Pleomorphomonas sp. T1.2MG-36: one gene and its partner. The protein of the gene in region 1 interacts with the protein of each later gene in a pairwise test. Links are inferred from orthologs where the notes say so. Each region holds a gene or a part of one and is shown in the gene's direction. Other genes may lie near its edges.

Region 1 (14,586 bases):
TCGTCTCCATCTTTACCAAGCGCAAGCTCGACGCCGACACACTCGAGGAACTTGAGGACGTGTTGATCCAGGCCGACCTTGGCGTTGCCGTATCGTCGGCTATCGCCGAGCGCCTGTCCGCCGAGCGCTATGGCAAGGACATCACCGACCACGAGGTGAAGACCATTCTCGCAGCCGAGGTGGAAAATGTCCTCGCCCCGGTCGCCATCCCCTTCGCACTGAAGGTCGACAAGGCGCCGCAGGTGGTGCTCGTGGTCGGCGTGAACGGGTCCGGCAAGACCACCACCATCGGCAAGCTGGCCTTGAAGTTCACCTCCGAGGGCCGAAAAGTCATGCTGGCCGCCGGAGACACCTTCCGTGCCGCCGCCATCGACCAGTTGAAGGTCTGGGCCGGGCGCACGAACGTGCCGATCGTTGCCCGCGACGTTGGCGCCGATTCGGCCGGCCTCGCCTTCGACGCGTTGACCCGGGCGAAAGCCGAGGGCATTGACGTTCTGATGATCGATACGGCCGGCCGCTTGCAGAACAAGGCCGAACTGATGGCCGAACTCGAGAAGGTCGTCCGCGTCCTCCGCAAGATTGACCCCACCGCGCCGCACGACGTGCTGCTGGTGCTCGATGCTACCACCGGCCAGAACGCCATCTCCCAGGTGGAAGCCTTCGGCCGGACGGCCGGTGTCACCGGTCTCGTCATGACCAAGCTCGACGGTACGGCGCGCGGTGGCATCCTCGTCGCCATCGCCGAGAAGTTTGGCCTGCCGGTGCACTTCATCGGCGTCGGCGAGGGGATCGACGATCTTGAGCCCTTTGCTGCCCGCGACTTTGCCCGGGCCATCGCCGGACTTGGCGACTGACGGTGCCGCCCTGAGCGTCCTTCGCGCCGCTGCGGATTGCCGGTCGCCGACGAAGCCGCTATTTGTGCAGTCTGGAATACGTCGAAGCCGCGATTGACGGCCGCGCACCCACGCTCCGAGGCAAGCATGCCCCTCGCCGATCTGGCCAATCCAACACGCTTCCTAGCACTTGCCGGCCGCCTGATCCCCTGGCTTGCCGGGCTCACCGTCATGTTGTTCGCCGGCGGTCTCGCCTTGGTCATCCGCTCGCCGGCTGATTATTTGCAGGGCGAGACCGTCAGGATCATGTACATCCACGTGCCCGCCGCCTGGTTGTCCATGCTGACCTACGCCATCATGGCCGTGTCCGCGCTCGGCACCCTGGTCTGGCGACATCCGCTTGCCGATGTCGCCGCTCGCGCGGCCGCCCCGATCGGTGCCACTTTCACCGCGCTGGCCCTGGTGACCGGATCGCTGTGGGGTCGGCCGATGTGGGGCACCTACTGGGAGTGGGATGCGCGCCTCACCTCGGTGCTGGTGCTGTTCATCATGTATCTCGGCCTCATCGCACTCTGGCGTACCATCGAGGATCCGACGCGCGGCGCGCGCGCCGCCGCAATCCTGATCCTGGTCGGTTCGGTCAATCTGCCGATCATCAAGTTCTCGGTCGACTGGTGGAACACTCTGCACCAGCCTGCCTCGGTGTTCCGTATCGACGGTCCGACCATCGACGTCACCATGCTGTTGCCGCTCGCGGCCATGGCATTGGCCTTCACCGCCCTTCTCGCCACGCTGCACCTGGCCGCCATGCGCAATGAGATTTTGCGTCGGCGCATTCGCGCGCTCGGCCTGACTGCCGCCGGAGCCGCCCGATGATCGCTTCTCTCGGCCCTTATGCCGGCTTCATTGTCCTGAGCTACGGAGCGGCCGCGCTTGCCGCCTTCGGCCTCACGTTTTGGGTGGTTCTGGATCATCGCCGTTTGAGACACACGCTGAGGACCCTTGAGGCGCAAGGCCTGACCCGCCGATCGGCGCGCGCCGCGGCTCGACTGGCGCCCGAAACATCATTGGACGCCAAGCTGGAGACGCAGGCTTGAGCACGTCTTCCCGCCGCCGCGCCAGCCTTCTCGCGCTCGTTCCGCTCGTCTTGTTTCTGGCGCTTGCCGCCTTGTTCTACGCAAGACTCGGAGCGGGCGACCCGGCGGAGGTACCGTCCGCACTGATTGGCAAACCGGTTCCCGACTTCCGGCTCGACGCCGTCGCCGGACTGACGCAAGACGGAGCATCGGTTCCCGGTCTTTCGTCGACCGACCTCGCCAAAGGCGTTTCCGTCGTCAACGTGTTCGCCAGTTGGTGCGCGCCCTGCCGTGCCGAGCATCCGCTGCTGACCAAAATCGCCGAGGACCGGCGTATCCGCCTCTACGGGCTCAACTACAAGGACGCCGACGATCAGGCGCTGCGCTTCCTCAACGGCCTCGGCAATCCCTATGCCGCCGTCGGCGCCGATCGCAAAGGTCGCGTCGGCATCGACTGGGGCGTCTATGGCGTGCCCGAAACCTTCGTGGTGGCCGACGGTCACATCGTCGCCAAGCTGGTGGGGCCGCTTACGCCCGACAGAATCTCGACGGAACTGAGACCGGCCATCGACAGGGCGCTGGGCGCTCAGGCGGCGCCGTAGTCCCGGAAGCCAAAAATGGCGCTGCCGACCCGCACATGCGTCGCGCCCTGGCCGATCGCCGTTTCGTAATCCGACGACATGCCCATCGAGCGGAAGGCCACCCCAGCCCGCCGCGCCAGTTCGTCGAGCAACGCGAAATGCGGCGCTGGCGGATCGCCGACCGGCGGGATGCACATCAACCCGGTAATGGCGAGGCCGTGCACGTCGCGACAGCGCTTCACGAAGTCCACCGTTTCGCGCGGCGCGATACCAGCCTTTTGCGGCTCCTCCCCGGTGTTGACCTGCACGAGCAGCTTGGGGAAACGGTTCTGCGTCCGCATTTCCTTGGCAAGAGCCGCCGCGATCTTGTCGCGGTCGACGCTGTGGATGACATCGAACAAAGCCACCGCTTCGCGCGCCTTGTTTGACTGCAACGGTCCGATCAGATGCAGCTCAACGCTGGGGAAATCCGCCTTTACCGACGGAAACTTGGTGGCGGCCTCCTGCACGCGGTTTTCGCCGAAGACGAACTGCCCGGCGGCGATGGCGGCACGGACATCGGCCTCCGGAAAGGTCTTGGAAACGGCGATCAACGTCACCGAACCGGTTGGCCGTCCGGCCTCCTCCTCGGCCCCCTCGATCACCGCCCGCACCCGTCCAAGCGCTTCGGAAATGGTCATGCTGGCCTCTCCATTCTCCGCCAAAGCCGCGAAGGCCCAAGTCCCGAAGGGCCGGAGGCATCTCTGTCGCCAACCCTGCCGCCTGTCTTTGGCGCACGCCGCCGTCTTGTCAATACGGCGCTGGAAACTCTACCTTGTTTCGCCATCTTCTGATCTTTAAGTGGGTGGGACGTGTGCCGCAGCGTCGCCATCGCGTGCGGAAAGTAACAACGGAAAGGGTATCCGCGATGTTTCAAACCCTGAGGATAGGGCGCCGTGCGTTCCTGAGCGGCATTGCCGGTGCCGGCGTGACGCTGGCGCTCGCCACCGCCGCGGTACCCCTTGCAACAACCGAAGCGCTGGCCAAGCCCAACCTCGCCAATCTTTCGCCCGAGCAGCTCGCCACGGTGCAGGCGGTCAACCGCTACTTCAACTCGATCACCACCTTCGAAGGGAAGTTCCTGCAGACGGCGCCTGATGGCGGCGAGACCACCGGTTATTTCGTCATCGACCGGCCCGGCAAGATGCGTTTCCGCTACTATCCGCCGGCACAGCTCGACATCACAGTCGACGGCCGGACAGTTGCGGTCGACGACAAGGCCATGCAGTCGCAGACGCTCTATCTTCTGTCGGAAACGCCATTGCGCTTCCTGCTCGACAAGAACATCAACCTGCTTGAAGAGGCAGTGGTGCAGTCGGTCAGCGCCGATTCCGATTTCATCGTCATCCGCCTTCAAGACCCTGGCACGTTCGTCACCAGCCATCTGACGCTTTACTTCGATGCACGCACCACCGAACTGAAGCAGTGGACGGTAACCGACGATCAGGGGTTTGACACCACGGTGGCCATCTACGAAACCAAGGTGGGCAATCCCACCAATCCGGAATGGTTCCAGATCAACTATTCCAAGTACAAGTGACCGCAGCCCGCCAGGAGTGATGATGACCGAGATGCCCGCCGCCGGCCGCAAGGCCGAGAATCCCTGGCTCAAGCTCGCCCTTGAGCTGGGCCCGCTTCTCGTCTTCTTCTTTGCCAACGGCCGCTTCGGTATCTTCGCCGCCACCGGTGCCTTCATGGCGGCGATGGCGGTGGCGTTGATCGCTTCCTGGGCGATCAACCGACGCCTCGCCATCATGCCGCTGGTGACGGGTATCGTCGTCGCCATCTTCGGCACGTTGACGCTGATCCTGCACGACGACACCTTCATCAAGATGAAGCCGACCATCGTCAACACCCTGTTCGGCGGCGCGCTCCTCGGCGGTCTGTTTTTCGGCAAGACTTTGCTCGGATACGTCTTCGACGGCGCTTTCCATCTCGACGAACAGGGCTGGCGCAAACTGACCATCCGCTGGGGCCTGTTCTTCCTTCTTCTTGCCGTCCTCAACGAGCTGATCTGGCGCACCCAGACGACCGAGTTCTGGGTCGCCTTCAAGGTCTGGGGCATCATGCCGTTGACCTTGCTGTTCTCGATCGCGCAACTGCCACTTCTGTCGCGTCACGCCATCGAACAGCCGGGCATTTCCAAGGATCCCGCATGACCCGGACGATCGCCAGCGTGGCGCTCGTGGTCGCCGACTATGACGAGGCGATCGCCTTCTATGTCGATGTACTCGGCTTCTCCCTCATAGACGACGCGCCGCTTGGCGACGGCAAGCGATGGGTGCGGGTCGCTCCAACCGGATCCGGAGCCGCCCTGCTGCTTGCCCGGGCTGACGGTCCGGAACAGGCGGCGCATATCGGCGATCAGACCGGCGGCCGGGTTTTCCTTTTCCTCGAGACCGACGATTTCGCCCGAGACCATGCGTCGTTCTCGTCCCGAGGCGTTCGCTTTCTCGAAGAGCCCCGCTTCGAGGCCTACGGTACCGTCGCAGTCTTCGAAGATCTCTACGGCAACCGCTGGGATCTCATCGAGCCGAAGCGAGCCGCCTGACAACAGCATCATCTGCCCAATCAACATGCGTCCAAAGGCTGGATCGGGTCCGGGCTTTGGGTCTAGTGTCGGCTGATCCGCCTCTACGACAAGGACATTTTCTTCATGGCTGCCTACGACTTCGACACCGTCATCGATCGACGGCAGGTACCCACCTCCAAATGGGACCGCTATCCCGAGGGCGTTCTGCCGATGTGGGTGGCCGACATGGATTTCCCCGTTGCCGAGCCGATTGCCACCGCTTTGCGCGACCGCCTGGATCATCCGGTGTTCGGGTACGGCGGTCCTGGGCCAGCCTCGCTGCGCGACGCGATCGCGGCCGACATGCAGGATCTCTATGGATGGACCATATCGCCTGTTGACGTGGTGTTTCTGCCAGGCGTCGTGCCGGGCTTCAACCAGGCGCTCAAGGCCTTTGCTCAACCCGGCGACCGCTTGGTGGTCGAAACGCCGGTCTATCCGCCGATCCTCGCCGCTGCCGGCAACTGGGATCTCACCCGCGTCGACGTTCCGGTGTTGCCGGTCGCCCAGGGTTGCGCCGTCGACCTCGATCGTCTGACCGGCGCCCTCGCCGGCGCGGCAGCTTTCCTGCTTTGCAACCCGCACAATCCCACCGGTCGCGTGCGGACGCGCGCCGAGCTCGCGGCAATCGCCAACGCATGCCTTTCGTCCGGCGCCGTAATCATTTCGGATGAGATTCATTGCGACATCGTCTACGGGGCAGTCAGGCACGTGCCCATTGCGTCCCTTTCGCCGGATATCGCCCGCCGAACTATCACCCTGATGGCGGCCAGCAAGACCTACAACATCGCCGGCCTGAAGACGGCCTACGCCATCATTCCCGATCCCGATCTGCGCCGTCGCTTCATCGCCGCCAATCTCGGCATGAGCGAAGGCGCCAACGTGCTTGGGCTTGTCGCCACCGAAGCGGCACTCCGAAACGGACGCCCCTGGAAACAAGCCCTGCTTGCCTATCTCGAAGCCAATCGGGACCATCTCGTTGCGCGCCTTGAACGGGAGATTCCAGGAATCCGGATCACCGCCCCGGAAGCGACCTACCTCGCCTGGCTCGATTGTTCAGAGCTCGATCTTGGGGACGCCTATCGCTTCTTCCTCGACAAGGCCAAAGTCGCCTTCAACCCCGGCCCCAGCTTCGGCGGCGACGACCATCACGTTCGTCTGAACTTCGGTTGTCCTCGCTCCATGCTCGATGAAGGCATCGACCGCATGGTCAAGGCACTTTCCCAGCGCTGAGACTCTCTCCCGACGAGATCGTTACGGGTCCGAAAGATCGGAATCGAAACAAAACGCCCCGGCGAGACATCGTCGGGGCGTTTCGCTTGCGAATCGAACAGGTGAAAATCGGAAAAATCAGTCTTCCAGACGACGAATGATGTCGTCCAGTTGATCGAGACTGGCGTAGCCGAGCCGCATCTCGCCCGAGCCGTTGGGCTTGTGACGAATTTCCACGGACAGCCCCAACGCGTCGGAAAGCCGCTTTTCCAGCGCTCGCGTATCGGCATCCTTGTCCGGCTTTGCCACCTTTGCCCGACCATGCGGCTCCGAAATGGTCGCCTGCGCCAGCGTCTCCGCCGAACGGACGGTCATGCCCTCCTCGACGATACGCTTGGCAAGCGCTGTGGGATCGGGCGCGGCAATCAGGGCACGGGCATGGCCGGCCGTCAAAGCACCTGCGTTGAGATACTCCTTCACCGGTTCGGGCAGCTTGAGCAGACGCAGCGTGTTGGCGACATGGCTGCGGCTCTTGCCGATCACCGAGGCGAGGTCGTTTTGCGTGTATTCGAACTCCTGAATGAGCTGGTCGTATCCCATTGCCTCTTCCAGGGGGTTGAGGTCCTGCCGCTGAACGTTTTCGATGATGGCGATTTCCATCGCCTCGCGGTCGGTCACGTCCTGGATGATGACGGGGATCTCGTGCTGGCCGGCCTTCTGCGCGGCGCGCCACCGCCGCTCACCGGCGATCAGCTCATACCCATTGCCGCCGGCCGGCGCCGGCCGAACCACAACTGGCTGAATCATGCCGTGCTGGCGAATGGACCCCGCCAGCTCTTCAAGGTCTTCCTCCTTGAACAGACGGCGCGGGTTTTTGGGGTTCGCCTTGATGAGGTCGATCGACACCTTGCGAATGCCGCGGACCCGCTCGACCACTTCGAATTCGGAACTGGCATCGCCAATCAGCGCCGCCAGTCCCCGGCCCAGCCGCCGACGTCCGCTCTCGTCGCTGACGCTGCTCATGACTTTCCCTTCGCTTTCTTCAGCCCCCGGGAACCACACGTTCGACGAGGTCTTCGTGGTCCGGCATCCCTGACTCCGGGATACCTTATGCCGCGACGGCGCGGAAACGCCGCTCGCGCTGGATGATTTCAGAGGCAAGCTTCAGATAGGCTTGGCTGCCCGTACACTTGAGGTCATAGAGCAGCGCCGGCTTGCCGTAGGAGGGCGCCTCGGAAACGCGGACGTTGCGCGGAATGATCGTCTCATAGACGGCATCGCCCATATTGGCGCGAACGTCCTGCACGACCTGCGCACTGAGGTTGTTGCGGCCGTCATACATGGTGAGCACGATGCCATGGATACCGAGTTCCGGGTTGAGGCTGCGCTTGACCTGCTCGACGGTGGAGAGAAGCTGCGACAAGCCCTCAAGGGCGAAAAATTCGCACTGCAGAGGCACAAGGATGGAGTGCGAGGCCGACAGCGCATTGATGGTCAACAGATTGAGCGAGGGCGGACAGTCGATCAGCACGTAGGTGAAGTTCTTCTCGCGACCACCCGTGTTCTCCACCGCCTCGACATGCCGGGCGATGGCCTTTCTGAGACGGTAGGCACGATCTCCCGAGCCGGCGATTTCCAGCTCCACCCCAAGATTGTCCAACGTCGACGGCGCGACGGTGAGCCGCGGCACGGCCGTCGGCACCAGACATTCCCGCAGTTCCGCTTCGCCGATCAGAAGATCATACGTCGACACCTTGCGCGACTTGCGATCGATACCGAGGCCGGTCGAGGCGTTGCCCTGCGGGTCGAGGTCGATGATCAGCACCTCCTCGCCGATGGCGGCCAGGGCCGTGCCGAGGTTGATGGCCGTGGTCGTCTTGCCGACGCCGCCCTTCTGGTTGGCCAGCGACAACACGCGGGGACTGTGCGGAAGGCGGTTCATCGGCGGGCATCCTGTTCTGGAAGACCGGCAGTCGGCAGCCGGCGGACATGATCGACGAGAATGATGCGGCTGTCGGCTTCGATCCGGCTCTTCCGTTCTACCAGATCGAAGCTCCACGAGAGAGACGCTTGCCTGTGCTCCGTGGCAAAATCCTGTCCCTTGTGGAAAACGCCCGTTGCTCCAGCGCACAGCCAAGGTTCGGCATACTCGAGAAGACGATCGAACGAGGCGAGAGCCCGAGCCGAAACGGCGTCGAATCGATTCTCATTGGGCGATAGTCGTTCCGGAAGCGACTCGATGCGATCCGAAACGATCTTTGCCGGCAAGCTCAATTCGCGAGCGACCGCCTGCAAAAATGCCGCTTTCCGCCCGTTGGACTCAACGAGAGTCACTGAACCGCCCTCCACATCCGCCAACAGGATGGCCGTCACGAGCCCAGGAAAACCGGCGCCCGAGCCGATGTCGAGCCAACGCCGGGCGTTCGGCAGAGCAGCGAACGCCTGCGCTCCGTCGGCAACATGCCTCCGCCAGATGTCAGGAAGAGTTGACGGTGCAACTAGGTTCTTGACCGGCTGCCACTTCCGAACGAGACCAACATAAGCCACAAGCCGTCTTTCCATGGCCGCATCCAGTGGCAGGATGGCCCGCACGGCGTCCAGGTCGTCATCCGTTTCGGCTGGGTTCGCTACCTTCCCCGTCATCAGGCGGCCTCCCCTTTCTGGCGCGCCGAAAGCTTGCGCAAGTGGGCGAGAAGCAGCGTCAGACTGGCAGGCGTCACGCCATCGATACGACCGGCCTGACCGAGAGTGGTCGGTCGCACCGATTCCAACCTCTGCCGGACTTCGTTGGAAAGCCCCGTCACCGCCTGATAATCGAGATCAGCCGGCAATGCGCGGGCTTCGTCGCGTCGAAACGCCGCGATATCGGCCTCCTGCCGGTTGAGATAGACGGCGTAGAGCGCCTCGGTCTCCAGGGCCGCGCTCGTCACGCTATCGAAACAACCGAGCTCAGGCCAGATGCCGGCAAGGCGGGACAATGACATGTCCGGATAGGAGAGAAGCTCATAAGCGGTCCGTCGGACGCCATCCTTGTTGAGAGCAAGGCCATGGTCCTCGCCTTCACGCGGGCTCAGCGAGAGTGACAGCGCCGTTTGCCGCGCGGCTTCCAGCGCCGCCATCTTTGCCGAGAAGGCAAGGGCACGGGTCGACCCGACCACACCGAGAGCAAGCCCACGGGCCGTCAGCCGCTGGTCGGCGTTATCCGCCCTCAGCGATAAGCGATACTCGGCACGGGAGGTGAACATGCGATAGGGCTCACTCACACCCTTGGTGACAAGATCATCGATCATCACACCGAGATAGGCTTCGGCTCGATCGAACACGATGCCTTCCGCCCCACCCGCTCGCCGGGCCGCGTTGATGCCGGCGACAAGACCCTGAGCCGCCGCTTCCTCATAACCGGTGGTGCCGTTGATCTGGCCGGCGAGGAACAATCCGGCCAGCTTCTTTGCTTCCAACGTCGGTTGCAGCTCGCGAGGGTCGATGTGGTCATACTCGATGGCATAGCCGTATTGGACGATGCGCGCCCGCTCCAGCCCGGGAATCGACGCAATGATCGCGTCCTGCACATCTTCGGGCAAGGACGTCGAGATGCCGTTGGGATAGACGAGATCGCTGTCGAGCCCTTCCGGCTCCAGAAAAATCTGATGCCCGTCCCGATCCCCGAAGCGGACGATCTTGTCTTCGATCGATGGGCAATAGCGAGGTCCGCGGCTGCCGATCTGACCGGAGTACATGGGCGAGCGGTGGACATTGTCACGAATTACCCGGTGCGTTGCCTCGCTCGTTCGGGTGATGTAGCAGGCAACCTGCGGCTGGGCGATTATCGAGGTCAGCGTGGAGAATGGCTCCGGGCTTTCATCGCCCGGCTGTGCCTCCAGTGAGGCGTAGTCTATCGAATGGCGGTCGAGCCGGGGCGGCGTACCCGTCTTGAGGCGACCGAGCCGTAACCCAAGCCGAGCAAGCGTTCGTGACAATCCCATGGCCGGCCGTTCGCCGATGCGCCCTGCCGGCGTCGTTTTGGGGCCGAGATGAATAAGTCCGGACAGAAAGGTCCCGGTCGTCAAAACCACAGCAGCGCAGGTCAGCCGACGCCCATCCGCTATGACGACTGCCGAAACACTACCGTCAGTAACCTCGATATCGTCGGCTTCACCCTCGACCACCGAAAGGTTGGCTGTCGACGCAATCTCGGCCTGCATCGCCGCCTTGTAGAGCTTTCGGTCGGCTTGCGCGCGAGGACCCCGCACGGCCGGCCCTTTCCGTCGATTGAGAAGACGGAACTGAATGCCGGCAGCATCGGCAACTCGGCCCATCAAGCCGTCGAGTGCATCGACTTCACGAACGAGATGTCCCTTGCCCAGCCCGCCAATCGCGGGATTGCAGGACATCGCGCCAATAGTCGAAAAGTGATGTGTAATCAGCGCAGTACGCGCACCACTACGCGCAGCGGCGTGCGCGGCTTCGGCGCCCGCATGGCCACCGCCGATAACGATTACGTCAAAGCGTTCCAGATCGTTCACTGTCGCTCCGATATCTGCAAGTGTCGCCGCTGCCCAATTGGCGCGACCATTGGCGCCGTGGCCGACCGAGCTAAGCCCTTCTCGGCGCGTGGCGCCCGATGACAGGGGTCAGTTGGGTCTTCATAGGGCAATTGAGGCTATAAGGTCAAAGCCGAAAGCGCTGTTTTCCGGTCTTTCTCGCCCGATCTCGCCTCGAAAAGGCTCGATTCCGTGGTTCGGTTCGGAGGCGAATCCGAAGACTTTTCCACAGGCTGTGGAGTGTTTCACGTGAAACACCGTTAATTAACTGCGAATTTCAGCCCGCCGCGCGCCGCAGCCATTCCGCCTATAAGTGCTTCTGGAGATTCGTTTCGGATGAGAATCGGTTACTTGCCGATGCAAAAGGTCGAGAAAATGGAGCCCAGCACCTCTTCCACATCGATCCGACCTGTCAGGCGTCCAAGTGCATCACTAGCCCGCCGAAGGTGATCGGCTACCACCTCTGCAGGAAGGCCAGGAGCTCCAGCCTCTCGTAGTGCCTTACAAGCCTGATCCAAGCACCCCCGTTGACGAACGCGGCTGACCAACGGTGCCTCTCCGCCCAGTCGACTGGCTGCTTCCTCGGACAACCTGAGAAGCAGACGATCGATCGAAGTCCGATCATGGATCGAAACCCGGATCCCTTCACCCTCCCCGGGAGAGAGATCAGCCTTTGTCCGAACCCTCAAAACCGCAGCCTCAAGCGCCAACACTTCGTCCGGCGGGAGGGCACTAGTCTCATCAAGCCATAGAACGATGTCAGCCGCCGCCGCCCTCGCCCTACCGCGCCTCATACCTTCCGCCTCGATGGTATCGCCACCGTCGCGAAGACCGGCTGTGTCGATCAACGTCACGGCGTAACCGTCAAGATCAAGGCGGACTTCCAGGACATCGCGGGTAGTCCCGGGAATGTCCGTGACGATGGCGATATCACGTTCGGCCAGGGCGTTGACCAGGCTGGACTTGCCCGCGTTGGGCGGCCCGAGCACCACCACTTCCAAACCATCGCGAATCCGCTCGCCACGCTCTCCAGCTGTCAGTGCGCGTTCGATTTCCGCTTGCAGGCCGGCAACGGCCGGAACAACGCCACTTGAGACGTCAGCCGGCACATCCTCCTCGTCGGAGAAGTCAAGATCAGCTTCGACATAGGCCCTGAGGCCGATGATACGCTGGCGCCACTCCTCGGCCTTCTGTCGAAACGCTCCGCCAGCCAGTCGCAAGGCCTGCCGCCTCTGAGCGTCTGTCTCGGCAGCGATCAGATCGGCAAGTCCCTCGGCCTCCGTCAGGTCCAGGCGGTCATTCTCGAACGCTCGCCGCGTGAACTCTCCGGCTTCAGCCAGTCTCAGCCCGGGTAGCCCACCAATATAGGCGAGAAAAGCCGATAGGACCGCTCGACCGCCGTGAAGATGGAACTCGGCGACGTCTTCACCGGTAAAGCTGGCCGGCCCCGGAAAGAAAAGCACCAGACCGCGGTCGATCAGCTGACCATTTCCACTGATGTCTCGCAACACCGCACGGCGAGAAGCAGGCACATGCCCAATCGTTGTTTCGAGTACGAATCGAACCTGAGGTCCGGAGACACGCACCACCGCGACGCCGCTTGGCGGCGCACCTGACGACAAGGCGAAGATCGTCTCGGTCACGATTCGATGTCTCCGTTGATACCTTCGTAGTGCCGAACCCAGGGAGTACCGTTGGGGTTGGCGGTATGTTCAAAAGGCAAGGGCCCCAACGGGGCCCTCATCGACATTCTGGCGATTTGAAACGGTACCGAATCGACGGTGTTTCACTGATTCACGTGAAACACCGTCGACCGGATCAGGTGTTCATGGAATCGAAGAAATCGCCGTTGGTTCGGGTCTGCCGCAGCTTGTCCAACAGGAACTCGGTTGCGTCGGTGGTTCCCATAGGATTGAGAATGCGGCGAAGAACGAAGGTCTTCTTGAGCTTGTCCGGCGCCACCAGCAGGTCTTCCTTGCGGGTACCGGAACGCTGGATGTCGATCGCAGGGAACACGCGCTTGTCGGAGATCTTGCGATCGAGGATGATTTCCGAGTTGCCCGTGCCCTTGAACTCTTCGAAGATCACCTCGTCCATGCGGCTGCCGGTGTCGATCAGTGCGGTGGCGATGATGGTCAGCGACCCACCCTGCTCGATATTGCGTGCCGCGCCGAAGAAGCGCTTGGGCCGTTGCAGCGCGTTTGCATCGACGCCGCCGGTCAGCACCTTGCCGGAAGACGGCACCACAGTGTTGTAGGCTCGGCCGAGACGGGTGATGGAGTCGAGAAGAATGACGACGTCACGGCCATGCTCGACCAAACGCTTGGCCTTCTCAATGACCATCTCGGCGACCTGGACGTGGCGCGTCGCCGGCTCGTCGAAGGTGGAGGACACCACCTCGCCGCGCACCGAGCGCTGCATGTCGGTCACTTCTTCCGGACGCTCGTCGATCAGAAGAACGATCAGATAGCATTCCGGATGGTTGGTGGTGATCGAGTGGGCAATGTTCTGCAGCAGGACCGTCTTGCCGGTACGCGGCGGCGCAACGATCAACGCGCGCTGTCCCTTGCCAAGCGGCGCCACGATATCGATGACGCGCGCCGAAAAGTCCTTCGACGGCACGCCCTCGACTTCCATGCGGAAGCGCTCGTCAGGATAGAGCGGCGTCAGGTTGTCGAAGTGCACCTTGTGGCGCGCCTTCTCGGGGTCCTCGAAATTGACGGTGTTGACCTTGAGCAGCGCGAAGTAGCGCTCGCCTTCCTTGGGGCTCCTGATCTGCCCCTCGACGGTGTCGCCGGTCCTGAGCGAGAACCGACGAATTTGGGCCGGCGAAATATAGATGTCGTCCGGACCTGGCAGATAGTTGGCATCGGGAGAGCGCAGGAAACCGAACCCATCCTGCAGCACTTCGACGACACCCTCGCCGATGATATCGACTTCTTGCTCGGCAAGCTGCTTCAAAATGGCAAACAGCAGTTCCTGCTTGCGCATGGTCGAGGCATTCTCGACCTCGACTTCTTCCGCAACGGCCAGAAGTTCGGTGGGGGTCTTCTTCTTGAGATCCTGGAGCTTCATCTCCGACATGGACAAGGCATCTCTTGGCTGGAAAAAGGAATTGAAGTCGAAAACACAAAACTCCCCTCGGTGGGGATACGCATCGACGATCTTTTCCGAAAGACGCGGGCTGGCAGTGACGGCGGGGAGCCGCCACGGGAAAACTATCCGAACGCTCCGTCCGGAAGATGCCTGCCCGCGAAGCGAGGGACGGATTTCGCTATACTCTGTTCCGACCGGCGCGGCAAGACGGCAACCCGTCGCCTCAGCGTCAAAACGGCTTCAGCACAACCAAGGTCAGAATGCCCAGGAGAATGATTGTGGGCAGCTCGTTCATCATCCTGAAAAAGCGGGAATTGCGCCGATTTGCATCAATCGCGAAGGCCTTGCGCCAAGCATCGAGCTGGTAGTGGTAAACGGTCAGGGCAAGCACCAGCAAGGCTTTCAGCCACAGCCAGGACGCGCCGGAAAACCAGCCACCCTTCAAACCGAGCCAGAGGCCAAAACCCCAAGTGCCATACATGGCTGGCCGCATGATGCCCTTGAGGAGTCGGCGCTCCATCACCTTGAACGTCTCAGACTGAGCCGACCCCACCTCGGCATCGGCGTGGTAGACGAAAAGGCGCGGCAGATAAAAAATGCCGGCCATCCAGGCGATGACGGAAAACAGATGGCCGA
Region 2 (14,479 bases), on another replicon or contig:
GGTTGCTTCGTTGCCGGTGATCCGTCGCCGGTCACGCGACCCGGCATGACGATCCGGGATCGATACGAGCGCCTGCACCCACCGGCCTCGATTTGTGTTCCACTCACCCTGACTTTCATCGTGAAGATGGACGAGAAATCGGTGCCCTTACTTTGCGGTGAGGGGTCGATCCAAGATGTCTGGCGGCGATCTCCGCCACTGGGCAAGGAGTGGTTGGAGAGCTTCTGCAAGGGGGGAGGGGCTGGCCCGTCGGCTCGTCTTGGGTGGGGTTGCGGCGAGCGATCGACGGGGCTGGCAACCGTGCATCGAAACATCGACTTGGTGATATACTCTTTTAGGTTGTAGTGAGCGGAGGCTCCAGCAAGCCGACTTTCTGATGCCAGCGACCGTCCGGCACTGTCATGTTGCGCATGTGTTGTCGATACCGGCTGGTGCTTGGGATCGAACCATTGCCTTCATTGATCGCGATGTGGCGCTTGCAAGCGATCGTCCTCGGCCGTACAAGACCTCACACCATGGAAGCTCGATATGCGACGGGAAGCGGTTCTCGCGCCGAGATCAAAAATCGGCTCAGGCGACGGTCCGACGAGGCGGGCACCTTCCGCTATATGTTTGATATAATGAACGGCACCATGGGCTGTTAGAAGAACTTGGCGCCCCGACGTTCGGCCAAGTCGCATGACGGATGCGCATGTTCGCGCCGCTCAGCTCGAACGCCGAGACCGCCTATCTGGTCGTGAGGTGAAGGAAGACGAAGCTAGCCCGCGCCGTCGGACGGGGACGGCGCGGGCTATAGCGCAGAGGCCCAACGAGGAGGGGTGTCAAGCCACGGCGCGTCTGGACGCGGCAACAGCGGCCGCGATTTCATCCTTGAGCAGAGACCGGTGACGCTTGAGATCGGCGAGGACGGCCGGTTCGGCCGGCTCCTCCAGCGACTCGATGCGGTAAATGCGCCGGTTGATCTCCTGATAGGCAGTGGCGAGGTCGCAGAAGACCGCATCGAACAGCATGAGCTGTTCAATGGTGTCCCAACTGCCGGGGAATTCCACGGAAAGCTCGTTCGGGATGCTCATGTCACTGCCCCCTCTTCACATCTTCCCAAGGCTAACCTCCTTGTCGCAACAAGGCCTTGAGGTGGATCAAAAGTCGTATGCGGGCGTTACACCAACAGGGATTTCCCTATGACGGTCTTCGGCTGGCATTGATTGCGATGGGAAAAATGCGTTTCACCCGTCCCGGCGAGGCCGAAGCAAGGGCCTCGACGCCGATCCTTTGAGCGGATGGGGGGCGCAGAGGGTGAAACGGGAGGGAGAGCCTGCCGGTGGGCGACTCGGATTTCGCCGGCCCGCGCATGAACGGCGAGCGCCATCGGTGTTCATGGACCATTCAGGCTCGGGTGGCTAATGTCCTGCTCATGAACACCAATCGCAAGCGATTCCCACTCGTCGTGGCGTGTTTCCTGGCGCTGCCGATCGTCATGGGACAAGCCGCCGAGGCGCGTTGTTTGACGCCCGCCGAGGCGCAGGCCGTCGTCGGCAAGGGCGCGGTTCAGAGGCTGAGCGTCATAGCGCGCGTGGTCGGCGGAGAGATCGTCGACGCGCAACTCTGCGAGGGGGGCGGGTTGCTGGTCTATCGGCTCGTCGTCATGCGCGAAGGGGGGCGGGTGGACAACGTCATGGTCGACGCGACGTCCGGTCAGAGGCTTCGTTGAATCGGGAACCAGAGCATGCGGATTCTTGTGGTCGAGGACGACCGTGACCTGAACCGGCAGCTTGTGACCGCATGCCGCGATGCCGGTTATGCCGTGGACGCTGCCTTCGATGGCGAGGAAGGGCACTTCCTCGGCGATACCGAGCCCTATGACGCGGTGATCCTCGATATCGGCCTGCCTAAGATGGATGGTCTCAGCGTGCTGGAAGCCTGGCGGCGGGATGGCCGGCTGGTGCCGGTGTTGTTGCTGACCGCGCGCGATCGCTGGAGCGACAAGGTGGCCGGCATCGACGCCGGGGCCGACGACTACGTCGCCAAGCCTTTCCATATGGAGGAGGTGTTGGCTCGCCTCAGGGCGCTGACGCGCCGTGCCGCCGGCCGTGCCTCCAACGAGGTGGAAGTCGGGCGCGTGAGGCTCGACGTGAAGGCCGGCCGCCTGACCGTCGACGGCAATCCCATCAAGCTGACGTCGCACGAGTTCCGTCTCATCCAGTATCTCATGCTGCACATGGACAAGGTGATCTCGCGGACCGAACTGGTCGAGCATCTTTACGACCAGGACTTCGACCGCGACTCCAACACCATCGAAGTGTTCGTCGGGCGGCTGCGCAAGAAGATGGGCATCGATCTGATCGAGACGGTGCGCGGCCTCGGCTATCGCATCGCGTCCGGAAAATGAACGCGCGCCTCAGAAAACTGGGCGAATGGTTGAAGAGCTCGCTGGCCCTGCGCCTGGTCCTGGCGTCGGCGCTCTGGGCGACCATCGCTTTGGCGGCTTTCGGCTGGCTCCTGACCGAACTCTACCGCGCCAGCCTCATCCGCTCCTTTGACGAACGGATCATCGTCTACGAAAAGACGCTGGCCGGCGTGGTCGCGTCGGCACCCGACGGCGCCGTGCCCGACCCTGGCACCATGGGCGATCCGCGGTTCGGCCGCTACCAGTCCGGCTGGTATTGGGTGGTGGTGGATGCCAAGTCGCAGTCGACCGTGGCCACTAGCCAGTCGTTGTTCGGCGAGGTGCTGTCGCTGCCGCCGCCGCCCAACAATGGCGCGGTGGTCACCAACGATGCCCGCGATCCGGCCGGCATTGCCCTGCGCCATGCGGCGCAACGCATCTTTCTCAGCAACGGGCGCATGTACGATCTTCACGTCACCGGCAACGTCGCCGAGCTTGCGGACGAGATCTCGACCTTCCGCTTCCAGGTGTTCGCCACGCTGGCGGCCTTCGCCCTCGGCCTCGTGGCCGCCGCCGGCCTGCAGGTGAGTTTCGGCCTGCGGCCGCTTGCGGCCATGAGCCGCCGCCTTGCCGACATCAGAGAGGGGCGCGCCAACCGCCTCGAAGGTCGTCTGCCGCGCGAGATCGCCGCTCTCGGCAAGGAGCTCAACGCCCTGATCGAGACCAACAGCGCCATCGTCGAGCGCTCGCGGACCCAGGTCGGCAACCTTGCCCATGCGCTGAAGACGCCGCTCGCGGTGATCCTGAACGAAGCGCGCGCCGAGGGCGGCCCGCTGGCCGACAAGGTGGTCGAGCAGGTGACGGTCATGCGGGACGAGGTCGACCGCTACCTCGACCGAGCCCGGCTGGCCGCCGACCGCAAGGTGATCGGCGCTGTTGCCGATGTCCGCCACTCCTTGGAAGGGCTGAGCCGCGTTCTGAGCCGGGCCTACCCGGACCGCAGCCTGCATCTGGAAGACGAGGGCGCCGGCCATCCCAAGGCCCGCATCGAGCGGCGCGATCTGGAAGAACTGGTCGGAAACCTGATGGACAATGCCTGCAAGTATGGCCGCGAGCAGGTGCGCGTCCTGCTGTCGGTCGACAGAACCGACCGCGACCGGCCGATGGTGAAGATCCGCGTCGAGGACGACGGCCCTGGTCTTCCGCCATCCGCCTATGCCGAGGTGCTCGGCCGTGGCAAGCGCCTCGACGAGACGCAGCCCGGATCTGGCTTCGGCCTCGCCATCGCGGCCGAGATCGCGGAAACCTATGGCGGATCGCTGGTCCTGGACCGGGCCGTGCTCGGCGGGTTGGCGGTGACCTTTCGCATTCCGCTGAGCTGAATTTCGTTGACAGGACGTCAGATGGTGGGAGCAGTAATCTGAAGAGGGAGGCCGTTTACGACAAGATTAAGTTGTAACCAAAATTCGGCCATGGTTTCAGGCCATTATGAGCAACAAGGGCGAATCGCCCAAACAATTGGTTCCATTCTCGGAGACCCGGTGAGATGTTGTTGAAGAAACTTGTGATCGTCGGCCTGGCGGCCTCCATGCTGGCAGGCTGCGCGACGGGCCCCAACCAGAACCAGACGCTCGGCACGCTGGCCGGCGCCGTCGGTGGTGCGGCCCTCGGTTCGGCCTTCGGCCAGGGCAGCGGCAAGGTGGCGGCGATCGCGGCCGGCGCGCTTGTCGGCGGCTTCCTCGGCAACCAGATCGGCGCCAGCCTCGATGCCGACTCCCAGCGCTACAACTATGCCGCCAGCGTCAGCGCGCTGGATAGCGGCTATCAGCAGCAGTGGCAGAACCCGCAGACCGGCGTCTACGGCACGGTCTCACCCGGCCCGGTCGCCGTTGTCAACAACCGCACCTGCCGGCCCTACACCAACACCGTTTACATCGACGGTCAGCCTCAGGTTGCCCGCGGTACCGCCTGCCGCAATCCGGACGGCAGCTGGCAGGTGGTTGGCTAAGCCAGGCCTGACTTCCCGGGTCATGTGATTGATGGGCCGGCTCGCAAGAGTCGGCCTTTTCGCATTGTGCGTTCCCGCAGCCTCTTCGTTACCAGTCATCAACCATCTTGCGGCAGGATCGTTTGGTAAAGAAGCAGTTACGGGAATCGTCATGGACGGACGCGCGGTGGTGACCGACAAGGCCGAAGCTTTCCTGCGCGGACTGACGCCGCGGGCGCGCGGCATGCTGGTTCGCCGGATGGAGAGCGACAGGGCGGCTCCCACCGAGCTCGAAGCTCGCCGTCGCCTCATTCTGGAAGCGGCCCGCGCCATCGCCGAGAGCCGCGACGCGGCCCGGCAGGCCATGGCCGGCCCGCCGGCGGACATGCGCCGGCTGGTGTTTGCCGCCTTCGAGCCTTACGTGATCGAGGAAAGGCTAGTGTTTCCGGCGCACGGGTTCGTCACCGCCGCCACGCTGTCCCACGTCTGGTCCTATGCGGCCAACGAGCTCCAGTGCGCCGAGATTGCCGCTTGGAGCGATCCCGAGACCGCGCCCTCGCTGCCCAACGATGCTGCCCGCCGGGAAGAGGCCGTCAAGCTGGAAGGTCGGCTGTTCGACATCCTGGCAAAGCATATCGCGGCGATCGCCGACGAACCGAAACTGCAACAGCGTTTCATGTCGCGCATCGGTGGCGAGGTGGCTCGCCGCGAGATCGATGACATGATCGCGGTGCGCGATCGCCTCCAGGACCTGCCGACACTGAGCGCCGCCATCGTGCATTTGCTCGACACCGGGCCGGCCGACATGGGGCTTCTCGAACAGATCGCCACCTATCTTGCCAAGTATCCGAATACGGCCGGCTGGGTCGCCGCCGGCGTGTTTCGCCGCCAGGCAACGGTGACGCCGCTGATCGCCTTTGCCAAGCTGCTGGCGCGCGGCGAAACGGCTCGTCGGGTTCGAGCCACGCCGGCGGCGACGGCCTTTGTCGATCTCGGGCTGGCCGCGGCCGACCGGTCCGCCTCGCGCTTTCAGACCATTCTTCGCGGCGGCCGCAACGCGGCCGATGCCATGGCCCAGATCGGCGTGTTCCGGTCGACCCTCAACGAACTCACCACCGGCCTGGACATCGACAACGACGGGGGCTGGCAGCCGCGCCTTGTCGCCATCAAGCGGCGCTTCTCGGACATGCTGTTCGTCGAGTTCGACAAGCTGCTTCCGGCCATGCGCCGCGCCTTCCGAGTTCAGGAGGCTCCCTATCCTGGCCCGGCCGATGGCGCCGAAGCGGCCTTTCTGTGCGCCCTGTTCGCGGCGACGGGCAAGTCGCGCGACATCCTGGCGGTCAATGGCCTGATCGGCCGCCTGACGCCGTTGGTCGATCAGGCGATCGAGCTCTACGCCCTCGATCTGCCGACCAAGTTGCGGGGCCTCGACGGCGAGGCGCGCGCGGCGGCACTGTCGGCGGTCGACTATCTGATCAAGGCTGCCGGCTTCCTCTACGGCGACGACTATGCCTCGCATCTTCGCCGAAGCAGGGAGCAGCAGCTCAAGTCGTCGAGGCCTGCGGCGTGAGGCCGGATCGCCTTTTCTAGAATCCTTCTCAAATTCGCCCAGAAGTCGATTGAGAAAGCGCCGATATTGCCCTATTCGGCTTGGGGCATCGGGGCGACGGCCTGTGCCGGCGGGTTCGGGAAAGAGCGACGGATGGTTTTCTGGATATTGCTGGCTTTGCTGACGGCGGCGGTCGTTCTTGTCCTCATCGCCCCCATGGCGCGCCCGGCGGGCGCCTTTTCGTCAGTCAGCGGCGAGGAAACCCGCGTCTACCGCGACCAGTTGAGCGAGCTCGACCGTGATCGGGACCGCGGCCTGATCGGCAGCGAGGAGGCGGACGCCGCCCGTGCCGAGATCGGACGCCGCTTGCTGATGGCCGCCAACGCGCCAGCGGAAGCGGGAATGCCCCGGCCCGCGGCCAACAGGATCGTGGCGCTGATCACCGTCGTCGCCATCCCCGCCATCGCCCTGCCGCTCTATCTCTTCGTCGGTCAGCCGGACATGCCCGACGCGCCGCTCGCCGAGCGCCTGACAGCGGCGCCCGCTGCCGGCAATGTCGCCGATCTGGTCGGACGTGTCGAAAAGCATCTCGCCGCCAATCCCGACGACCTCTCGGGATGGCGCATCATTGCCCCGGTCTACGCTCGTCTGGGCCGGCTGGACGATGCGGTGAAGGCTTGGGGCAAGTTGGTCGCGGCCGGCGAAGCGGACGCGGCGACGCTCGAGAACTACGGCACCGGCCTTGTCGACACCAATGACGGCATCGTCTCGCCCGATGCGCAGTCGGTCTTGGCGCGCGCCGTTGCCGCCGATCCCGAGCGGGCACGCGCGCGCTTCTACTACGCGGAGGGGCTTCGTCAGGCGGGCGCCTTCGACGAGGCACTGCAACAGGTCGACGAGTTGATCCGCCGCTCCCCGGCCGATGCCCCTTGGCTCTCGACGACGCGCGGAAAACGCGGCGAGATCCTCGCTGCGCTCAAGAAGCCGGCCGATACGCCGGAACCGCCGACCCTGCCGGCAGCAGCCGTGAACAACGAGGCGATCCAGGGCATGGTCGACGGCCTCGCCGCGCGGCTTGCCGCCGACCCCGGCGATCGCGACGGCTGGATCCGGCTGATGCGCTCCAATGTGGTGCTCGGCCGGAGCGACAAGGCGGGCGCGGCGCTTGCCGATGCCCGGAAAGCCTTCGCCGGCAACGCCGAGGCCCTGGCGGCGATCGATGCCGCGGCGGCCGAACTCGGCATCGCCAAACCGGAGGGACAATGACGATGGTCATGACGCGCAAGACGCGGCGCCTCATCCTGATCGGCACGGTGGGCGCGGTTCTCGCCGCCGCCGTCGGCCTCGTTCTCTTTGCCCTGTCCGGTGAGATCACCCTCTACAAGACGCCGACCGAACTGACTGAACAGCCCAACACCGAGGGGCGCCGCCTCAGGATCGGCGGCCTCGTCGAGGTTGGCAGCGTGGTGCGCAAGGACAGAGGACAGGTCGAGTTCAAGGTCACGGACACGGTGAACGCCGTGCCGGTGACCTATCGGGGATTGCTGCCGGATCTGTTCAAGGAAGGGCAGGGCGTCGTCGCCGAGGGAAAGCTCGACCAGGATGGCGTGTTCCAAGCCGATACCGTGCTGGCCAAACATGATGAACGCTACATGCCGAAGGAAGTGGTGGACGCGCTGAAGGCTCAGGGCGTCTGGGAAGAAGGCCAGCCGGGCGGACCGATGCCGCCGGCGGCGAAGAACTAGGGCATGTTGGCGAACTCTGGTTTGCCAACATGCTCCATCCAGTTTGTTTTCACGCAACTCCGGGCGCAGAACCGGTGCCCACTTATGCTGGAGTTGCTTTAGGCGAGGGCGGCATGATCGTCGAATTCGGCCATTTCGCACTGTTTCTGGCTTTGGCAGTCGCCGTCGCCCAATCGGTCCTGCCGATTGTCGGCTTCTTTCGCCGCGACCCGGCGCTGATGGCGGTGGCGCCGCGCGCCTCGATGATGCAGCTCCTGCTGGTCGTCATCGCCTTCTCGGCGCTCACCTATGCCTATTTGGTCTCCGACTTTTCGCTTCTCAACGTGGTCGAGAACTCCCATTCGGAAAAGCCGCTGATCTACAAGGTCTCCGGCGTCTGGGGCAACCATGAGGGCTCCATGCTGCTCTGGGCGCTGATCCTGGCGCTGTTCGGCGCGGCGGTCGCGGCATTCGGCGGCAACCTGCCGCAGACGCTGAAGGCCAACGTGCTGGCCGTCCAGGGCTGGGTCAGCACGGCCTTCCTTGCCTTCATCCTCACGACGTCCAACCCGTTCCTGCGCCTTGCCGAGCCGCCGATGGAGGGCCGGGATCTAAATCCGGTACTGCAGGATATCGGCCTCGCCATCCATCCGCCGCTCCTCTACCTCGGCTATGTCGGCTTCTCCATCGCCTTCGCCTTTGCCATCGCGGCACTGATCGAGGGGCGGATCGATGCCGCCTGGGCGCGCTGGGTTCGGCCGTGGGTGCTCGCCGCCTGGATCTTCCTCACCGCCGGCATCGCCATGGGGTCCTACTGGGCCTACTACGAACTCGGCTGGGGTGGCTTCTGGTTCTGGGACCCGGTGGAGAACGCATCGCTGATGCCCTGGCTGGTCGGCACGGCGCTGTTGCATTCGGCCGCCGTCATGGAGAAGCGCGAAGCGCTGAAGGTCTGGACCGTCTTGCTCGCCATCCTGGCCTTCTCGCTGTCGCTGCTCGGTACCTTCCTGGTGCGCTCCGGCGTGCTGACCTCCGTGCATGCCTTCGCCACCGACCCGACGCGCGGCGTGTTCATCCTGGGCATCCTCTGCCTGTTCATCGGCGGTGGCCTCGGCCTGTTCGCCTTTCGCGCCGGCACGCTCCGGCAGGGCGGCCTGTTCGCGCCGGTCAGCCGCGAGGGGGCGCTCGTCCTCAACAACGTGTTCCTGACGGTGGCGGCCGGCGTCGTGCTGTTCGGCACGCTGGTTCCGCTGATCGTCTCGGCCTTTGGCGGCGCCATTTCGGTCGGCGCGCCGTATTTCAATACCGTGTTCGGGCCGCTGTTCGGCGCAACGCTGCTGGTGGTGCCGCTCGGGCCGCTGCTCGCCTGGAAGCGCGGCGACCTGCTCGGCGCGCTGGAACGCCTGTGGGCGGTGTTCGCCATTGCCGCGCTGGTCGCCATCGCCACCGCCTGGATGAAGGGGGAAACGCACATCGTCGCCCTGTTCGGCCTCGGCGTCGCCGTCTGGGTGCTGGTCGGCGCCTTTGCCGAGCTTTGGACGCGCGCCCGCTTTCTGGAGGCTGGGCTTTCGGTCGGACTCCGGCGCCTCGCCGGGTTGCCGCGCTCGGCTTTCGGCACGGCGTTCGCCCATGCCGGCCTTGGCGTGACGCTGCTCGGCATCGTGGCGACCTCGGCCTTCCAGAGCGAGACCATCGTGGAGATGAAGCCGGGCGACACCGCCACCGTCGGCGCCTATTCCGTCACCTTCGATGGGCTGCGCAACGCGGGCGGACCGAACTACTCCGAGCTCGTCGCCACCATGACGGTCCGGGAGGGCGGGGTCGTGCGCTTCGTCATCGAGCCGTCGCGGCGGTTCTACACGGCGCGGCAGATGCCGACCACGGAGGCCGGCATCCGCACGCACGGCCTGTCGCAGTTTTACGTGACGCTCGGCAGCGAAGGCAGCGAGACCGGCTCGGTGGTGGTGCGCATGTGGGACAAGCCGCTGGTGACGCTGATCTGGCTCGGCGCGCTGGTCATGATGGCAGGTGGCGCCTTGTCGCTGGCCGATCGGCGTCTGCGCGTCGGTGCGCCGAAGCCGGCCCGACGGGCAGTTCCCGTGGCCCCCGCCGAGTGACAGAGGAGTTCCGATGCGCCTTCTTGCCATCCTTTCGCTTCTTGTCGCGCTCGTCGGTCCGGCCGTTGCCGCCGATCCGTCCGAGCGGTTGGCCGATCCGGCGCTCGAACAGCGCGCCCGCGCGATCTCCGAGGAGCTGCGCTGCCTTGTTTGCCAGAATCAGTCGATCGACGCCTCCGATGCCCAGCTTGCCAAGGACCTGAGGATCATCGTTCGGGAACGTATCGCCGCCGGTGACAGCGACGATGCGGTGCGCGACTTTCTCGTTGCCCGCTACGGCGAGTTCGTGCTGCTCCGGCCGCGCGCCCACGGCGTTGGCCTTCTTTTGTGGGGTTTGCCACCCCTCTTGCTGCTCATGGCCGGAGCGGGGCTGTTTCTCGCCTTCCGGCGGCGATCCGCCATTGCGGGCCTCGAAAGCCTCTCCGCCGAGGAAGAGGCGGCGCTGAAAGCGCTGTCGCAAGAAGGGGATGAGTCGCCAAAGCTTTGAAATAAGGCGACTTTTCGGCAGTCATTCTTACAAAAGTTTAATGCGGTCGCAATCTTCAGGTTAGGCTCGGCGGCGCTATATGACGCCATACAAACCGGATCGATAGCCGGTTCCCGAGTTCATCCCCTGGAGTTTCTCCCATGCTCAGGACTTCCGACAAGCCGACCAAATCCCGCGTCAAGGCTCTTATGCTGGGCTCAGTTTTCGCCCTGGCTCTCGGCGGCATCGTCGCCGGCGAGACCTCCCTCATCTTCGGCAACACGGCCCAGGCCCAGAACCTGTCGCAGCCCCAGACCCCGGCGGTGTTTTCCTTCGCCGACATGGTTCAGCGCGTGCAGCCGGCCGTCGTCTCCATCCGCGTCAAGACCGACGAGACTGTCGGACAGGGCGACAGCGCCAACGACGGTCTGCCGCCCGGCCTGACGCCCGACAGCCCGTTCTACGACTTCTTCAAGCGCTTCGGCATGCCGGGCATGCCCGGTGGTCGTGATCGCAGTCCGCAGCACCGCTACGGCCTAGCCCAGGGCTCCGGTTTCTTCATTTCGGCCGACGGCTACGTCGTCACCAACAATCACGTGGTGGAGAACGCCACCGACGTGAAGGTGGTGACCGACAACGGCACCGAACATGACGCCAAGGTGATCGGTACCGATCCCAAGACCGACCTGGCCCTGGTCAAGGTGACCGACGGCAAGGACTTCCCGCACGTCTCCTTCGCGGCGAACGAGTCGCGCGTCGGCGACTGGGTGGTGGCCGTGGGCAATCCCTTCGGCCTCGGCGGCACGGTGACGGCCGGCATCATCTCGGCGCGTGGCCGCGACATCGGCGCTGGTCCCTATGACGACTTCCTGCAGATCGACGCGCCGATCAACAAGGGCAATTCCGGCGGTCCGGCCTTCAACGCCGGTGGCGAGGTGATCGGCGTCAACACCGCCATCTACTCGCCGTCGGGCGGTTCGGTCGGCATCGGGTTCGCCATTCCGGCGCGGACGGCGCAACAGGTGGTCGCCTCGCTGATGGACCACGGCAAGGTGGTTCGCGGCTGGCTTGGCGTGCAGATCCAGCCGGTGACCGACGAGATCGCCAGCTCCATCGGCCTCGACAAGGCGCGCGGTGCGCTGGTGACAGAGCCGCAGACCGACTCGCCGGCCAGCAAGGCGGGCATCAAGGCGGGCGACACCATCCTCTCCGTCAACGGCCAGCCGGTCGATGACGCCAAGGATCTGGCCCGCAAGATCGCCGCTTTCCCGCCGAAGACGGTGGTCGACGTCACCCTGTGGCGCGACGGCAAGGAAGAGACCGTCAAGGTCGACCTCGGCGAGCTGCCGAACGAGCAGGTGGCGACGTCGCAGCAAAGCGGTGGCGGCTCCGATGAGCACACCTCGCTCGACGACTACGGATTGACGCTCGCTCCCGCCGATGCCGTGGGTGCCGGCGACAGCGGCGCCGTCATCACCGATCTCGATCCGAGCGGCAAGGGGTCCGAGCGCGGTCTGCGCCAGGGTGACATCATCCTTCAGGCCGGCGGCCAGACCATCGAAGGCCCGAAAGATGTGTCGAAGGCGATTTCCGGCGCTGAGAAGGCCGGCAAGAAGGCCATCCTGCTGCGCGTGAAATCCGGAGACAGCGTTCGCTTCCTCGCCCTCCCCCTGGGGAAGTGAGGTCTGATCTCCAACCGGTACCGGCGGGCTCGGCGCCCGCCGGTATTCTTTTTCCTTGCGCCGGTTCGTGCCGGCGCTAAACGTCTGTCGACGACCACCTTTGCGGGGCAAGGTGACATGCGCATTCTGGTGATCGAGGACGACAGGGAAGCGGCGGCCTATCTCGTCAAGGCACTGGACGAGGTCGGGCATGTCGCCGAACACGCGGCCGATGGCGAGGCCGGTGCCTTCATGGCCGAAGAGGGCGGCTTCGACGTACTGATCGTCGATCGCATGCTGCCCAAGCGCGACGGTCTCTCCATCATCGAAGGCATGCGCCGGCGCGGCGATCAGACGCCCGTTCTCGTCCTGTCGGCGCTGGGCCAGGTGGACGACCGCGTTCGCGGCCTCAAGGCCGGCGGCGACGACTACCTCACCAAGCCCTATGCCTTCACGGAGCTGCTGGCCCGCGTCGAAGCGCTGGCCCGTCGCAACCGGCCGGCCGAAGTGGAAACGACCTATCGCGTCGGCGACCTCGTGCTCGACCGTCTGTCGCATACCGTGACGCGCGCCGACACGGAGATACCCTTGCAGCCGCGCGAGTTCCGCCTGCTCGAGTATCTGATGCGCAACGCCGGACAGGTGGTCACCCGCACCATGCTGCTCGAAAACGTCTGGGATTATCATTTCGATCCGCAGACCAACGTCATCGACGTTCATGTGTCTCGCTTGCGCGGCAAGATCGACAAGGGCTTCGACAAGCCGCTGCTGCACACCGTGCGCGGTGCCGGCTACATGATCCGAGAGGCCGGCCCCGAGAGGGGCGGGGAGGCCACATGGGCGCGCTCGGGCGGCTGATCCGAACGACTGCGTTCAAGCTGTCGCTGGTCTATCTCGTCGTCTTTTCCGGCCTGACGCTGTTCCTGACCGCCTATATCACCAACAACACGGCCGAACTGCTCGACTCGCAGATCAGCGACACCATCGACAGCGAAATCAACTCGCTGTCCGACCAGTACGAGCGTGGCGGCCTTCGCCAACTGGTCAGCGCCGTCGATCTGCGCAGCCGCCGCCCCGGCGCCAGCCTCTATCTCGTCGCCGACTCCTCCGGCCGCACCGTGGTCGGCAATGTCGCCGATCCGCCGCTGTCCATCCTCGGCTTGTCGGACGGCGACACCACGTCGGTCACCTACCAGCGCCTCGATGGCGATGCCAGCCGCCGTTACGAGGCGATCGTGCGCGTGTTCGGCCTGCCCGGCGGGTTCAAGCTACTGGTCGGCCGCGACATCAGCGAGATCGGCCAGCTCCGCTCACTGATCTTCGAGGCGTCCCGCTACGCCATCATCGTCATCGTGGTGACGGGCTTCGTCTCCTGGTTTTTCGTCGGGCGCTCCGTCCTCAAGCGCGTCGAGAATATGGCCGAGACGTCGCGCCGGCTGATGTCCGGTGATCTCACCCATCGCCTCGCCGTCAAGGGCTCGAACGACGAGTTCGACAATCTCGCCCTGAGCCTCAACGAGATGCTCGACCGCATCGAGGCCTTGATGACCGGCTTGCAGGAAGTGTCCGACAACATCGCCCACGATCTCAAGACGCCGCTCAACCGCCTTCGCGGCCGCCTGGAGGAAACCTTGCGGCGCGGCGGCGAGGTTGAGGACTATCGCGAGGCCATCACGTCGGCCATGGAAGAGGCGGACAACCTCATCCGCATCTTCGATGCCCTTCTGAAGATCGCCCGCATGGAGGCCGGCTCCTCGGGGGACAGTTTCGAGCCGCTCGACGCAGCCGACATTCTCGACGAGATCGTCGAGCTTTACGAACCGGTGGTGGAAGACGTCGGTGGCCGTCTCGCGCTCGAAACGACGAGGCCGCTGCCGCTGAGCGGCAACCGCACGCTCCTGAGTCAGGCCCTGTCCAACCTGATCGACAACGCCATCAAGTATGGCCGGTCCGAGGGCGAAAACGGGCCCTCGATCGCGCTGGCCGGCGCCATCGAGGGCGATGATCTCTGTCTGACCGTGACCGACGACGGCCCGGGCATTGCCGAGGCCGACAGGCAAAAGGCGCTGTCGCGCTTCGGTCGCCTCGATGACGCCCGCAGCCGGCAGGGATCCGGGCTCGGTCTGTCGCTGGTGGCGGCGGTGGCGCATCTGCATGGTGGCCGCGTGACGCTCGGCGACGCCGGCCCCGGCCTCAAGGTCAGCCTACACTTGCCGATTCAACGCGCGTCGAGAGCGCCGGTCTGAGCCGATCAGACGGAAGAGTGCCCTAAAGTGTATCGCGGCACGCGTTAGGATTTATGCCAGAACAAGACGATAAGCTGGTTCGCGTATCCGTTTCGCCGGAGCCGCTTGCGAGAAGACTTGCTCGGCTGGCGGCTGATACCGGGGCAGGGCACGACGGGACGGCGGGAGTGGGCAAGGGGATGGAAGAAGGCATGACGCAGCGGACTGACGGCGCGCTCAAGGACCGCGTCACCATCGTTCCCCCCATCGGCCCGGATGCCGCGATCGCCGGCTCGCTGCTCGACGATTGCCTGGCCGGGCCGGGCGGCGAGGCGCTGGCCTCGGTGTTTGCCGGCGCACCGGC

Evidence for each region.
Region 2: the proteins of QQZ18_RS17955 (region 1) and ccmE interact in binary tests that used the Escherichia coli proteins (3 or more experiments, as listed by UniProt). The link is inferred for Pleomorphomonas sp. T1.2MG-36 from one-to-one orthologs.

What each region holds. Positions count from the first base shown.
Region 1 is NZ_CATNLY010000045.1:74,693-89,278, forward strand. Bases 1-2,844 are described here. They hold QQZ18_RS17955 (heme ABC transporter permease), read left to right. Parts: upstream 1-980; coding sequence 981-1,709; downstream 1,710-2,844. Other genes in these bases: ftsY (signal recognition particle-docking protein FtsY), read left to right, coding at 1-854; ccmD (heme exporter protein CcmD), read left to right, coding at 1,706-1,930; QQZ18_RS17965 (DsbE family thiol:disulfide interchange protein), read left to right, coding at 1,927-2,511; QQZ18_RS17970 (YggS family pyridoxal phosphate-dependent enzyme), read right to left, coding at 2,496-2,844. Also shown: more of QQZ18_RS17970, read right to left, coding at 2,845-3,170; QQZ18_RS17975 (LolA family protein), read left to right, coding at 3,398-4,069; QQZ18_RS17980 (septation protein A), read left to right, coding at 4,092-4,688; QQZ18_RS17985 (VOC family protein), read left to right, coding at 4,685-5,080; QQZ18_RS17990 (MalY/PatB family protein), read left to right, coding at 5,186-6,334; QQZ18_RS17995 (ParB/RepB/Spo0J family partition protein), read right to left, coding at 6,452-7,336; QQZ18_RS18000 (ParA family protein), read right to left, coding at 7,422-8,255; 16S rRNA (guanine(527)-N(7))-methyltransferase RsmG, read right to left, coding at 8,252-8,956; tRNA uridine-5-carboxymethylaminomethyl(34) synthesis enzyme MnmG, read right to left, coding at 8,956-10,836; tRNA uridine-5-carboxymethylaminomethyl(34) synthesis GTPase MnmE, read right to left, coding at 11,202-12,497; transcription termination factor Rho, read right to left, coding at 12,673-13,938; protoporphyrinogen oxidase HemJ, read right to left, coding at 14,180-14,586. UniProt on the Escherichia coli protein: Required for the export of heme to the periplasm for the biogenesis of c-type cytochromes.
Region 2 is NZ_CATNLY010000012.1:489,466-503,944, reverse strand. The notes cover bases 6,195-8,931. They hold ccmE (cytochrome c maturation protein CcmE), read left to right. Parts: upstream 6,195-7,196; coding sequence 7,197-7,667; downstream 7,668-8,931. Other genes in these bases: QQZ18_RS09195 (heme lyase CcmF/NrfE family subunit), read left to right, coding at 7,781-8,931; ccmI (c-type cytochrome biogenesis protein CcmI), read left to right, coding at 6,195-7,188. Outside these bases: QQZ18_RS09235 (YdcH family protein), read right to left, coding at 822-1,073; QQZ18_RS09230 (PepSY domain-containing protein), read left to right, coding at 1,322-1,711; QQZ18_RS09225 (response regulator transcription factor), read left to right, coding at 1,727-2,389; QQZ18_RS09220 (sensor histidine kinase), read left to right, coding at 2,386-3,768; QQZ18_RS09215 (RT0821/Lpp0805 family surface protein), read left to right, coding at 3,933-4,394; QQZ18_RS09210 (hypothetical protein), read left to right, coding at 4,546-5,943; more of ccmI, read left to right, coding at 6,076-6,194; more of QQZ18_RS09195, read left to right, coding at 8,932-9,763; QQZ18_RS09190 (cytochrome c-type biogenesis protein), read left to right, coding at 9,777-10,250; QQZ18_RS09185 (Do family serine endopeptidase), read left to right, coding at 10,391-11,911; QQZ18_RS09180 (response regulator transcription factor), read left to right, coding at 12,029-12,748; QQZ18_RS09175 (HAMP domain-containing sensor histidine kinase), read left to right, coding at 12,727-14,136; QQZ18_RS09170 (bifunctional [glutamine synthetase] adenylyltransferase/[glutamine synthetase]-adenylyl-L-tyrosine phosphorylase), read left to right, coding at 14,328-14,479. UniProt on the Escherichia coli protein: Heme chaperone required for the biogenesis of c-type cytochromes. Transiently binds heme delivered by CcmC and transfers the heme to apo-cytochromes in a process facilitated by CcmF and CcmH.